3 regions of the Arthrobacter sp. JDC6 genome follow, and region 3 is predicted to be linked to each of the others. Evidence: predicted binding sites of a transcription regulator. Region 3 holds the regulator's gene; each other region holds the start of a gene.
What was found. Region 3 encodes Rex, which represses fermentation and respiration genes when NADH is low (regulators of the CRP and FNR family bind a similar motif). Its sites were predicted from a motif close to CTTGTGAANNNNTTCACAAG; they were not measured.

Region 1 (3,979 bases), 990 kb from region 3:
CTGCGGCCGTTGCCAGCAGCGCCCAGGCCTGCCGGGAACGGCGGCGTGCGCGGCGGTAGGCAGCCCAGTGGACGGTCAAGGCGTCGACGCCGGAAGGGGAAAGTCAGGCACCCCAAGAGCCTAGGACAAAGGGCACCCCAAGCCGGTGATATCCACACTGTTGAGGACGAGTGATGGCTCACACGGCCGGCGCGGCCGCCTCTGGGCTACTGCTCCCTGGTGACCCTTCGAAGGTCTTCCTCGGCAATGGCCAGCAGTCCCTCGAGCTGGCCCACGCGGTCCTGGCTGACATCCCCGGCCGCGTGTGCGGCGCGGGCGCGTTCAAGCAGCCGCACTGCTTCCTTGTGGTTCGACTTGGCCACGTCCAGGGCGTGTTCGAGGGTGGTGTCGTGCTGAAGAGTCGATTCGTTGTCCATGCCACCAGTGTGGTCCCCTTTCCCGGCTGATTCCAGAGAACCAGCCGGGAATTCGCTGGACGTGGCGGACAGGGTCAGACCGCGATGGCGGCCAGGGCGGCGGCGCTTTCCTTGGCGGGGAACGACGGCGGGTTCACGCCGGCCATTTCCTCCATAACGCGCACCACCTGGCAGCTGTAGCCAAATTCGTTGTCGTACCAGACGTAGAGGACCAGGTTCTTGTCCGTGGAGACCGTAGCGAGTCCATCAACAATGCCGGCGCGGCGGGAGCCGACAAAGTCGGTGGAGACAACCTCGGGTGAGTCGATGTAGTCGATCTGCTTGCGGAGGTCCGAGTGCAGCGACATTTCACGGAGGTAGTTGTTGACCTCGTCCTTGGTGGTGCCGTTTTCCAGGCTGAGGTTCAGGATGGCCAGCGATACGTCCGGGGTGGGGACGCGGATGGAGCTGCCGGTCAGCTTTCCGAGCAGTTCGGGCAGGGCTTTGGCCACTGCCTTGGCGGCGCCGGTTTCGGTGATGACCATGTTCAGGGCTGCAGAGCGGCCGCGGCGGTCGCCCTTGTGGAAGTTGTCGATCAGGTTCTGGTCGTTGGTGAAGGAGTGGACGGTTTCCACGTGCCCGTGCACCACGCCGAACTTGTCGTTGATGGCCTTCAGCACGGGGGTGATGGCGTTGGTGGTGCAGGACGCCGCGGAGACGATCCGGTCCGAGTCTGTGATGTCCCGGTGGTTGATGCCGTGGACGATGTTCTTCAGCTCTCCCTTGCCCGGTGCGGTCAGGAGGACCCGCGCCACGCCCTTGCTCTGCAGGTGCTGGGAAAGTCCCTCGGCGTCGCGCCAGCGGCCGGTGTTGTCCACCACCAGGGCATCCTTGATGCCGTAGGCGGTGTAATCGATGGTGGCGGGGTCGTTGGAGTAGATGACCTGGATCTGCACGCCGTTGGCGGTGATGGTGTTGGCGTCCTCGTCGATCCGGATGGTGCCCTCGAAGGACCCGTGGACGGAGTCGCGGCGCAGCAGGCTGGCGCGCTTGGAGAGGTCGTTGTCGGAGCCGCGGCGCACCACGATGGCGCGCAGGCGCAGTCCGTGGCCGCCACCGGCCTTTTCGATGAGGAGGCGGGCCAGGAGCCGGCCGATGCGGCCAAAGCCGTAGAGCACGACGTCGGTGCTGGTGCGGTCATCGCCGCCCCGCTTGCCAACGATTTCGGCGAGCTCAGCGCGGAGGAACTCCTCCAGGGTGGCGCCGTTGCCTTCTTCCTTGAACTTCTGGTTCAGGCGGGCGATGTCGATCGCGGCAGCGCCCAGCTCCAGTCCGGCCAGCGTGTTCAGCAGGGGCGCGGTGTCCTCGAGGAGCAGTTCGTCCTTGCTCATCCGGCGTGCAAAGCGGTGCGCCTTGAGGATGTTCATGGTGGACTTGTTGATCAGGCTCCGGCCGTGGATGCTGGTGACCACGTTGTTTTCGCGGTACAGCCTGCCGATCACCGGGATCATGGCCTCGGCGAGGGCCTCCCGGCCCATCCACGTATCAAGACAAGAATCAGACGTCTGGCTCACAGAAATACCTTCCTCGGTTCAGCCGTGTACGTCCTCGTACACAGATGTAGGCCACCTGATGATGTCCAGGGGCACCCGCGCCTGCAGGGATGGCCCCCAGGCGCCTGGATCGCGTGCAAAGAAAAACCGCCGGTTGCGAACGCAACTTTCGGCGGTAGAACTCCTGCGTCCGGGATCCATTCTAATTTGGCCCGCCGCCGGGAACACGCTTGCGCTGCGTGAAATCACTCACATGGCCGGGATGCCCCGCGGCCGTGGTGTTGCCGGACTCAGTTGTGGACGGCTGAGTAGAGGTTCAGGCTGGCGGAAAAGACAAGCCAGGAAAAGTACGGCAGCACCAGGAGGCCGGCGGCGGCGTCCACCGGCCCGAAGCGCAGGATCAGGAATACCAAGGTTCCGGCGAGTGCGCAGATAACCCCGAACGCAGCCCAGAGGGCGGCAGCTCCGAGCATTGGGTACAGGGCGAAAAAGGCCGCCGGCCACGCTGCGTTGAGCAGCAGCTGGACAATGTAGCCTGCACGGGTGCTCCCGGTCAGGCCGCCCTTGCGCCAGACCAGCCACGCGGCTGCCGCCACGCCGGTGTACAGCGCCATCCAGGTGCTCCGGAACATCCACGGCGGCGGCATCCACGGCGCCTTCACCGAACCGGCGTACCACCCGTTGGAATTCAGGATGATGGGAACCGAAGCGATGACCCACGCCGCGGCGGACAGCGCCAGGAACCCGCCAAGCGCAATGACCTGGGAACGGATGCCGGGGACGCCGGCCCGGGCGGCGGGACGGGGATCAGGAATAACGGGCACGGTCCAGCATCCCCAACGCATCGCCCTAGGTCAAACGCGGAATGTGGATGGGACAGCCGGTACGCCGGGTTCTGTTCTCCCCTGCCGTTACCGGAAAGGGAGCGACGGCCATCCATCTACGAGTACCGTTGCCGGCACCCTCCAGCGGCCTACCCGGACACTCGGGCGGGCAGCCCTCGAACGTGTCCTGTCTGGCCTTGCTCCGGGTGGGGTTTACCTAGCCTTCCCGGTCACCCGGGAAGCTGGTGGTCTCTTACACCACCGTTTCACCCTTACCTGCCCTTCCCGGCCAAAGCCGGCAATGGAGGCGGTCTGTTTTCTGTGGCACTGGCCTGCGGGTTACCCCGAGTGGGCGTTACCCACCACCCTGCCCTGCGGAGCCCGGACGTTCCTCGAGCCACTTGCGTGACGCGCGGCCGCCTGGCTGTCCCATCCGCCGTCCAGTCTACCGGCGCCGCCACCCGCTTTTGCGCCGGTAGGATCGGACGGTGCTGATTCTGCTTCCCCCTTCCGAAGGCAAGACACCCGCGCTCCGGGGACCCGCCGTCGACTGGTCCTCGCTCGGCTTTCCGGAATTGAACCCCTACCGCGCCAAGGTCCTCGAAGCGCTGGGAACCGTCAGTGCCCACCAGGACGCCCTCGCCCTGCTGGGCGTGGGCGCATCACTGCGTGAGGACGTGGAACGCAATACGCGCCTGGGCGCCGAGCCGGCAGCGCCCGCACACAGCATCTATTCCGGCGTCCTGTACGACGCCCTTGGCTATCGGAGCCTGACACCGGCCCAGCGGCGCAAGGCGGACGCGTCCGTCCTGGTGATCTCGGCCCTGTGGGGTGCCCTTCGCTTCGGCGACAGCGTCCCCGCCTACCGGCTCTCCATGGGCACGGCACTGCCCGACGTCGGCAGGCTGGCCCCGTTCTGGAAGACGCAGCTTGGCGAAACCCTGGGCAGCGCCGCCCGGGGGCACCTGGTGGTGGACTGCCGGTCCAGCACCTATGCAGCCGCCTGGGCACCGCCGCCGGAACAGACCGTGGCGGTCAACGTCTTCACCGAAACAGGTGGGGTCCGCAAAGTGGTGAGCCACTTCGCCAAGCACACCCGGGGGGAACTGGCGCGGCACCTGCTGGTACGGCGCGGTAAAGCCCCGGCGGCGCCGTCGGACCTTTTGAAGGCTGCCCGCGAGAAGTGGGACGCAGAACTGGTGCCGGG
Region 2 (3,979 bases), 1.7 Mb from region 3:
TCTCCACGAGTTGCTGCTTGCCCACGCTGATGTGCTGGACGGGGGTGACGGGGTTTTCGTCGAGGCCCACGCGGGCCAGCAGCTTTGCTGCCTCCAGGTTGGTCTTGCGCCAGTCCACCCATCCGTTGGTGGCTTGTTCATTGCCAAGGTAGATGTTCTCCGCAATGGAGAGGTACGGGCTCAGCGCCAGTTCCTGGTGGATGATCACGATGCCCCGCTTCTCGCTGTCCGAGATGCTGGAGAAGTTGCAGGGTTCGTTTTCGAAGAGGATTTCCCCTTCGAAGGTGTTGTGTGGATAGACGCCGGACAACACTTTCATGAGCGTTGATTTGCCGGCGCCGTTTTCGCCGCAGATGGCGTGGACCTCTCCACGGTTCACATCGAGGGTGACGTCCTGCAGCGCTTTCACGCCGGGGAAGGTCTTGGTGATTCCTCGCATTTGAAGAATGGGTGTGTTCATCGTCAATTCCCACTGACTGGTCGAAGCTTGGCCGTCCTGCTGCTGCAGGAGGTTGCGGGCGGGGCTGCGGCCGGATGGAGGTCCGGCCACAGCCCCCGGACGCTGACTACTTGACGTCGGCGTCGGTGTAGTAACCCGAGTCGATCAGTTCCTTCTTGTAGTTGTCCTTGGTGATGATCACGGACTTCAGCAGGAAGGCCGGAACAACCTTGACCTTGTTGTTGTAGGTCTTGGTGTCGTTGGTTTCAGGTTCCTGGCCCTTGAGGACGGCGTCGACCATCTTGACGGCCTGTGCGCCGAGCTGGCGGGTGTCCTTAAAGATGGTGGAGTACTGCTCGCCCGCGACGATGGACTTCACGGAGCCCTTTTCGGCGTCCTGGCCGGTGACCACCGGAAGGCTTCCCTTGGCGTAGCCGCCGGTGCTGGTGAGGGCGGAGATGATGCCGATGGACAGGCCGTCGTACGGGGAAAGGACGCCGTTCAGCTTGGTGCCCGAGCTGTAGGCGGAGGTGATGATGTCCTCCATGCGCTTCTGCGCCACGGGTGCCTGCCAGCGAAGGATGGCGGCCTGCTCAAACTTGGTCTGGCCGCTGGGGACCTTCAGGGTGCCGGCATCCATGTAGGGCTTGAGGGTGTCCATGGCGCCGGTCCAGAAGAAGTTGGCGTTGTTGTCGTCCGGGCTTCCGGCGAAAAGTTCGATGTTGAAGGGGCCCTTGCCGTCCACCTTCTTGCCGCTCGCGTCGACCAGGCCCAGGCCGGTCAGCAGCGAGGTGGCCTGCTGGACGCCCACGGTGTAGTTGTCGAACGTGGTGTAGTAGTCCACGTTCGGAGTGCCGTTGATAAGGCGGTCGTAGGCGATGACCTTGACGTTCTGCTCCTTGGCCTTGGCCAGGACGTCGGTCAGGGTGGTGCCGTCGATGGCAGCGATGATCAGGGCCTTGGCGCCCTTGGTCAGCATGTTTTCGATCTGCGAGACCTGCGTGGGGATGTCGTCGTTGGCGAACTGGAGGTCCGTCTTGTAGCCGAGGTCTTTCAGGGACTTCTCAACATTGGCGCCGTCGGCGATCCACCGTTCCGATGTCTGGGTTGGCATCGAGATGCCAACCAGCGAGTCGCTGGGCTTCGCTGCGCCGCTGGATTCGCTGGTTCCGCCACGGGAGCCGCAACCGGTGGCTCCCACGGTCAGGGCGAGGACAAGGGCCACCGCGCCCATGAGTTTTTTGATTCTCACCATAATCTCCTTCCGCGGCAGCATTGCCGCGAAGTGTTGTTGGGCCGGGAAGCAACGGTGCTCCCGGTCCTGGCCACATGGTTGATGTGTCGGTTCAATATAGACTGATTTGTGAACGCTAACAAGAGCCTTCTCCCGGAAACTCCGAAATCTTTCGATGTCATTGACTTCTTCTTTGTTAGCGTTCACACTTGCTGCAGCACTTAGCTCGACCCTGACCCTACAAAACCGGTAATGAGGCCGCTTGCCTCCCGGATGGAGGCAACCCCATGCCAGATGCGCTGTTTACTTCAAGCTCCGACCCCCGCCACGACCACTGCGTGGTCGGCGTGGACTTCGGGACCCTGTCCGGCCGCGCCGTGGTGGTGCGGGTCCGCGACGGCAAGGAGCTTGGGAGCGCCGTCCATGAATATCCCCATGCGGTGGTGGCCGGCTCCCTGCCCGGTGACGTGGCGGGCGACGACGGCACGCGGCTTCCCGGCGAATGGGCGCTTCAGGTGCCCAACGACTACCGGGACGTCCTGCGCACCGCCGTTCCTGCCGCGGTGGCTGACGCGGGGATCGACCCGGCCGCCGTCGTCGGCATTGCCACCGACTTCACCGCCTGCACCATGGTGCCCGTGAAGGCCGATGGCACGCCGCTGAACGAATTGCCGGGCTATGCCAACCGCCCGCATGCCTACGTAAAGCTCTGGCGCCACCACGCCGCCCAGGGGCAGGCCGACCGGATCAACCGGCTGGCCGCCGAACGGGGCGAGGACTGGCTTCCGCGGTACGGCGGCCTGATCTCGTCCGAGTGGGAATTCGCCAAAGGCCTGCAGCTGCTGGAAGAGGACCCGGAGGCCTACGCCGAAATGGACCACTGGGTGGAGGCGGCCGACTGGATCGTCTGGCAGCTGTGCGGCCGCTACGTCCGCAACGCCTGCACCGCCGGCTACAAGGGCATCTACCAGGACGGGCGGTACCCCTCGGAGGATTTCCTGGCCGCCCTGAATCCGGACTTCAAGGACTTTGTCAGTTCCAAGCTGGAGCACACGATCGGGCGGCTGGGGGACGCCGCAGGGACCCTGACGGCGGAGGCTGCAGCCTGGACCGGGCTGCCGGAGGGCATCGCCGTGGCCGTGGGAAACGTTGACGCCCACGTCACTGCCCCTGCTGCCAAGGCCGTGGAATCCGGCCAGCTGGTGGCTATCATGGGCACCTCCACCTGCCATGTGATGAACGGCAGCGAACTGCGTGAAGTGCCGGGAATGTGCGGGGCAGTGGACGGCGGCATCGTGCCCGGCCTGTGGGGTTACGAGGCCGGTCAGTCCGGTGTGGGGGACATCTTCGGCTGGTTCACCAGGTACGGCGTCCCGCCCGAATACCATGAGGCTGCCGGGGACGCGGGGCTGGGAATCCACGAGTACCTCACCGGACTGGCGTCGCGGCAGGCCATCGGGGAGCACGGCCTGATCGCGCTCGACTGGCACTCGGGCAACCGCTCGGTGCTGGTGGACCACGAGCTGTCCGGCATCGTGGTGGGCCAGACCCTTGCCACCCGGCCCGAGGACACCTACCGTGCCCTGCTGGAAGCCACGGCCTTCGGAACCCGCACCATCGTGGACGCGTTCCGCGACGCCGGGGTTCCGGTCAGGGAATTCATCGTGGCCGGTGGCCTGCTCAAGAACAGGCTGCTGATGCAGATCTACGCGGACGCCACCGGCCTGCAGCTGTCCACTATCGGCTCGGAGCAGGGCCCGGCCCTGGGATCGGCCATCCACGCCGCCGTGGCCGCGGGTGAATACGCGGACATCCGGGAAGCCGCCGCCGCCATGGGCGCCGAACCCGGCGAGGTCTACACGCCGATCCCGGAAAACGTTGCCGCGTACGAGGAACTGTTCCAGGAATACAAGGCACTGCACGACTACTTTGGCCGCGGCGGCAATGACGTGATGCACCGGCTCAAGGCCATCCAGCGCAAAGCCGCCCGGGCCAGCCTGCCCGGCTCCGCCGCCGAACCTGCCGTGGGGGTCTCCGCATGAGCACCGACACCGGGATCCTGGAAACCATCGCCCGGGTCCGGGAGGACGTGTGCGCCCTGCACGCTGAGTTGACGCGCTACGAACTGGTGGTGTGGACCGCAGGCAACGTTTCCGCCCGGGTGCCGGGCACCGACCTCATGGTTATCAAGCCCTCCGGGGTCGCCTACCAGGACCTGACCCCGGAGCAGATGATCGTGACGGACCTGCACGGCATGCCCGTCAGGGGCACCAACGTCGGTGGCGGCGGGACCGTGGACTGGGGCA
Region 3 (3,979 bases):
CCGCCTGAGACTGCCTGTCCTGAGCGGCTCCCGATAAGCGGTACCCTGTTAAGGAACGTTTTACGTCATTGTAAGAATCTGTCAGTTGTTCAGTTCGTAGCTTTGTCCACGGACATTCTCCATCAGACAGGTACTGCATCTAGTTTGTAAGGAACTTTCGTGGGTTCAGTTATTAAGAAGCGTCGCAAGCGTATGGCCAAGAAGAAGCACCGCAAGCTGCTTCGCAAGACCCGTCACCAGCGCCGCAACAAGAAGTAGCGATACTTCAAGCAGCGTGGAAATGCCCGTCGCCTTCCAAGGCGGCGGGCATTTCGTTTAACCCGGCAAGAGGTAAGAATTATGCCCGCGGGCCGCGGATGCGGGCGAAGCCCTTCCAGAGGCCGTAGATGGCCCCGCCGAAGGTGGCCGCCTTGAGTCCCAATGTCGCGGCACGGCGGCCTGCGCGGAAATCGTAAACCGGCCAGTTGCGGTCGCGGGCGTGGCGTCGCAGCCTGGCGTCCGGATTTATGGCCACCGGATGGCCCACCAGCGACAGCAGCGGGACGTCGTTGTAGGAGTCGCTGTAGGCCCAGCAGCGCTTGAGGTCCAGGCCCTCATCATCGGCGATGGCCTGCACGGCCACGGCCTTGGCCGAGCCGTGCAGGATGTCTCCCACCAGCCGCCCGGTGTACAGGCCGTCCGAGACCTCCCCCACGGTCCCCAGGGCTCCGGTCAGTCCCAGCCGGGTGGAGATTACGGTGGCCACTTCGATGGGGGTGGCTGTCACCAGCCAGACGCGGCGGCCCACCCTCAGGTGCTGTTGCGCCAGCGCTTTGGTGCCGGGCCAGATCCGGGACGCGATCATCTCGTCATAGACTTCTTCGCCCAGCGCCTTGATGTCATCCACACTGATGCCTACGGCCAGGGTCAGGGCCGAGTCCCGGACGGCATGGACATCGTCCATGTTCTCGCCGCGGGCCACAAACTTGAACTGCTTCCAGGCCATACCCGCCGCCTGCCTCAGGGTGAAGGCTCCCCGCTGGTGCATCTTGCGGGCCACATGGAACAGGCTGGCACCCCGCATCAGGGTGTTGTCCACATCGAAGAACGCCGCCTCGCCGGGCTGCGGCGCAGCAACCGGCCGTGTGACTACGGCGACGTATTTCTCCTGGGGCATGGAGTTGAGTCTAGTCAATCCACTGGCCCGCCGCCGTCGGCGTCAGCCTCACGCCGGGAACGGCGATACCGTTAAGCCATGGCTACACCCCGCGTCGTCCTGGTCACCAAAGCTGACTGCCACCTTTGTGAGGAGGCGCGCGACGCCGTCGGCCGGGTCACTGCCTCATTGGGCCTTACCTGGAGCGAAGAGCTGGTGGACAACCAGCCTGAACTGCGGGAGCGCTACGCCGAAGAGATCCCGGTGGTCCTGGTGGACGGCGTGCAGCGCGACTTCTGGAAGATCGACGAGGTCCGGCTGGCACGCGTGCTGCAGCGCGCCATGGGCCGGTAGGGCAGTGGCGGCAGTTTCTGATGGTCCTGGTTTTGAAGGCATGAGCGGCAGGGACCTAGAGTGGACTCACAACGCGACGCAAGGGAGGTGCGGGTGACATCCCTGGGTTCTTCGCCCCAGTCTGTCCCGGACCTTCCGGATGCCACGGGCGCATTGACCAAGCAGATACCTCCTGCCGCCGTGGCCCGGCTCACCATCTACCTCCGTGCCCTGAACACATTGCTGTCCGAGGGCGTGGAGCGCGTTTCCTCCGAATCCCTGGCAGAAGCCTCCGGCGTCAGTTCTTCAACCCTCCGCAAGGACCTCTCCCATGTGGGGTCCTATGGCACCAGGGGCGTCGGTTATGAGGTGCAGTACCTCAGCCGCCACATCGCCGCCGCGCTCGGACTGACCCACGACTGGAAAGTGGCCATTGTGGGCGCCGGCAACTTGGGCAAGGCGCTGGCACGCTACGGCGGCTTTGAGTCGCGCGGGTTCGATGTGGTGGCCATCTTCGACGCCGACCAGATGGTGGTGGGCAACGAGGTGGGATGGCTGCGCGTCAGCGACGTGGCAGACCTGGAGACCGTCCTGCACCGCACCGGGGCCAACATGGTGGTCCTGGCCCTTCCCGCGGCCGTCGCGCAGGGCGTTTGCGACCGTGTGGTGGCGGCAGGCGTGCGCAGCGTGCTGAGCTTTGCACCCGTGATGCTGCAGGTTCCCGAAGGGGTCAATCTTCGCAAGGTGGACATGGCCACTGAACTCCAGATCCTGGCCTACCACGCCCAGCGGGCCCAGACGCCCGGGCAGACGGCCTAGGGTTTCCCTGGAAGTTTTCCCCCGGCCCAAGTCTTGGCGGACCCGTTAAAGCAGGTGGCCCGGGATGCGAATGATGCATCCCGGGCCGCGTGCAGTGTCAGCGGGCGGAGTGGCTACCGCCCGTAGGGGTTGCCGAAGCCGCCCGAATAGGGGTTGGCGAAAGGCTGCTGCTTCCGGAAGTACGGGGCGGCTGCCGGAAGGTAGAGCAGCACGATGGCCGCAATTCCCAGGAGCGTTCCGATGGTGGCAAAGCTGGGGGGACCAAAGAGTCCGAAGACGGACAGTGCAGCGAAGACCGTTCCCAGGATGCGGGCCCAGTTCTTGCCCTTTCGGACGAAGAAGGCCACCAGCAGGTAGAGGGCCACGCCAATGATCGCGAACACCACCAGGGTGCCGGCGATGACCCCCTTAATGTCGTCATAGGTGACTCCACTGGCGCCTCCGGCCGCCATCTGGTCCTCGAATGTCCGCCGGAACACCGGATCATCCAGCTGCGTCAGCCCGGTCAGCAGGGAGATCACGAAGATCACTGCCGACGCGATCAACAGCCAGAACGAGATGTTCACCAGCTGCGGGACGCCGTTGCCTCCGGCCGGCTGCGGCTGCTCCGACGGGTACTGGCCGTAGGGGGACTGCCCGTAGGGCGGCTGGCCGTACTGGGGTGCATTCTGCCCGAACTGGGCGCCATACTGCGGCGGGTTCTGGCCGTAGCCCGGGGCCTGCGGCGCATTCTGGCCGTACTGGGGCTGGTTTTGGCCGTACTGCGGCGCTGCCGGCGGCTGGTTCTGGCCGTACTGGGGCGCGTTCTGCCCATATTGCGGGGCGTTCTGGCCATACTGCGGCGCATTCTGCCCGTAGCGGGGCTGCTGCTGGTCTCCGGACTGGGGGCTGCCGGCCTGTTCATGCCCCGGCTGGTCGTTGCTGGGGTCTTGGGGCGACGGGGGCGGGACGGGAGGAGTACTCATGGCGTTCCTTCTGCAGGTCGGGATCCGGGTAGGCTGCCGGGAATCAGTCCTCTGCCTTCCCCCAGCATGGCTTAAGTCCACCGTACCCCCGGCGGGCGGCGTTGTGGGTGATTCAGCGGGTATTGGCGCAGGTGGTTGCCGTTAAACAGGGAACCCCGGCGCCAGGCCGGGGAGGCCTGGCGCCGGGGTTGTGCCCTGGCGGGCGGAACTACGCTGCGGGGGCGATGAAGGCGAGTTCAAGGTTGATGGCAACCTTGTCGCTGACCAGCACGCCGCCGGCTTCCAGGACGGCGTTCCAGGTGAGGCCGAAGTCCTTGCGGCTGATGGTGGTCTCGGCGGAGACGCCGGCGCGGGTGTTGCCGAACGGATCAACGGCAACACCGTTGAATTCGGTTTCCAGGGTCACCGGGCGGGTGACACCCTTGATGGTCAGGTCGCCGGTGAGCTCGTAGCTGTTGCCCTTGGCCACCAGGCCGTTGGATACGAAGGAGATCTCGGGAAACTTCTCCACATCGAAGAAGTCCTCGCCCTTGACGTGGCCGTCGCGGTTGGCGTCGCCGGAGTCGAAGCTGGCGGTCTGGATGGTGGCGTTGATCCTGGACTCAGCCACATCCTGGCCCAGGTCCAGCGTGGCGGCGGCCTCTTTGAACTGGCCGCGGACCTTGCTGATGCCGGCGTGCCGGACAGTGAAGCCGATCTCGCTGTGGGAGTTGTCCAGGGTCCAGGT

Region 1: a site for Rex is predicted at 2,185-2,204, ahead of ACV095_RS08515 (glyceraldehyde-3-phosphate dehydrogenase). Genes of this name have one in related genera too.
Region 2: a site for Rex is predicted at 1,800-1,819, ahead of araB (ribulokinase). Genes of this name have one in related genera too.

Annotation. Positions count from the first base shown of each region.
Region 1 is NZ_CM151278.1:1,822,291-1,826,269, reverse strand. It holds gene ACV095_RS08525 (HNH endonuclease family protein) at 1-79, opposite strand, end outside; gene ACV095_RS08520 (hypothetical protein) at 207-416, opposite strand; gene ACV095_RS08515 (glyceraldehyde-3-phosphate dehydrogenase) at 491-1,933, opposite strand; gene ACV095_RS08510 (TspO/MBR family protein) at 2,239-2,772, opposite strand; RNA gene rnpB (RNase P RNA component class A) at 2,817-3,204, opposite strand; gene ACV095_RS08500 (YaaA family protein) at 3,261-3,979, shown strand, end outside.
Region 2 is NZ_CM151278.1:3,638,218-3,642,196, reverse strand. It holds gene mmsA (multiple monosaccharide ABC transporter ATP-binding protein) at 1-460, opposite strand, end outside; gene chvE (multiple monosaccharide ABC transporter substrate-binding protein) at 567-1,694, opposite strand; gene araB (ribulokinase) at 1,961-3,715, shown strand; gene ACV095_RS16835 (L-ribulose-5-phosphate 4-epimerase) at 3,712-3,979, shown strand, end outside.
Region 3 is NZ_CM151278.1:831,113-835,091, forward strand. It holds gene ACV095_RS03800 (helix-turn-helix domain-containing protein) at 1-8, shown strand, start outside; gene ACV095_RS03805 (30S ribosomal protein bS22) at 160-258, shown strand; gene ACV095_RS03810 (HAD family hydrolase) at 338-1,156, opposite strand; gene ACV095_RS03815 (glutaredoxin family protein) at 1,235-1,489, shown strand; gene ACV095_RS03820 (redox-sensing transcriptional repressor Rex) at 1,583-2,287, shown strand; gene ACV095_RS03825 (hypothetical protein) at 2,401-3,252, opposite strand; gene ACV095_RS03830 (YceI family protein) at 3,461-3,979, opposite strand, start outside.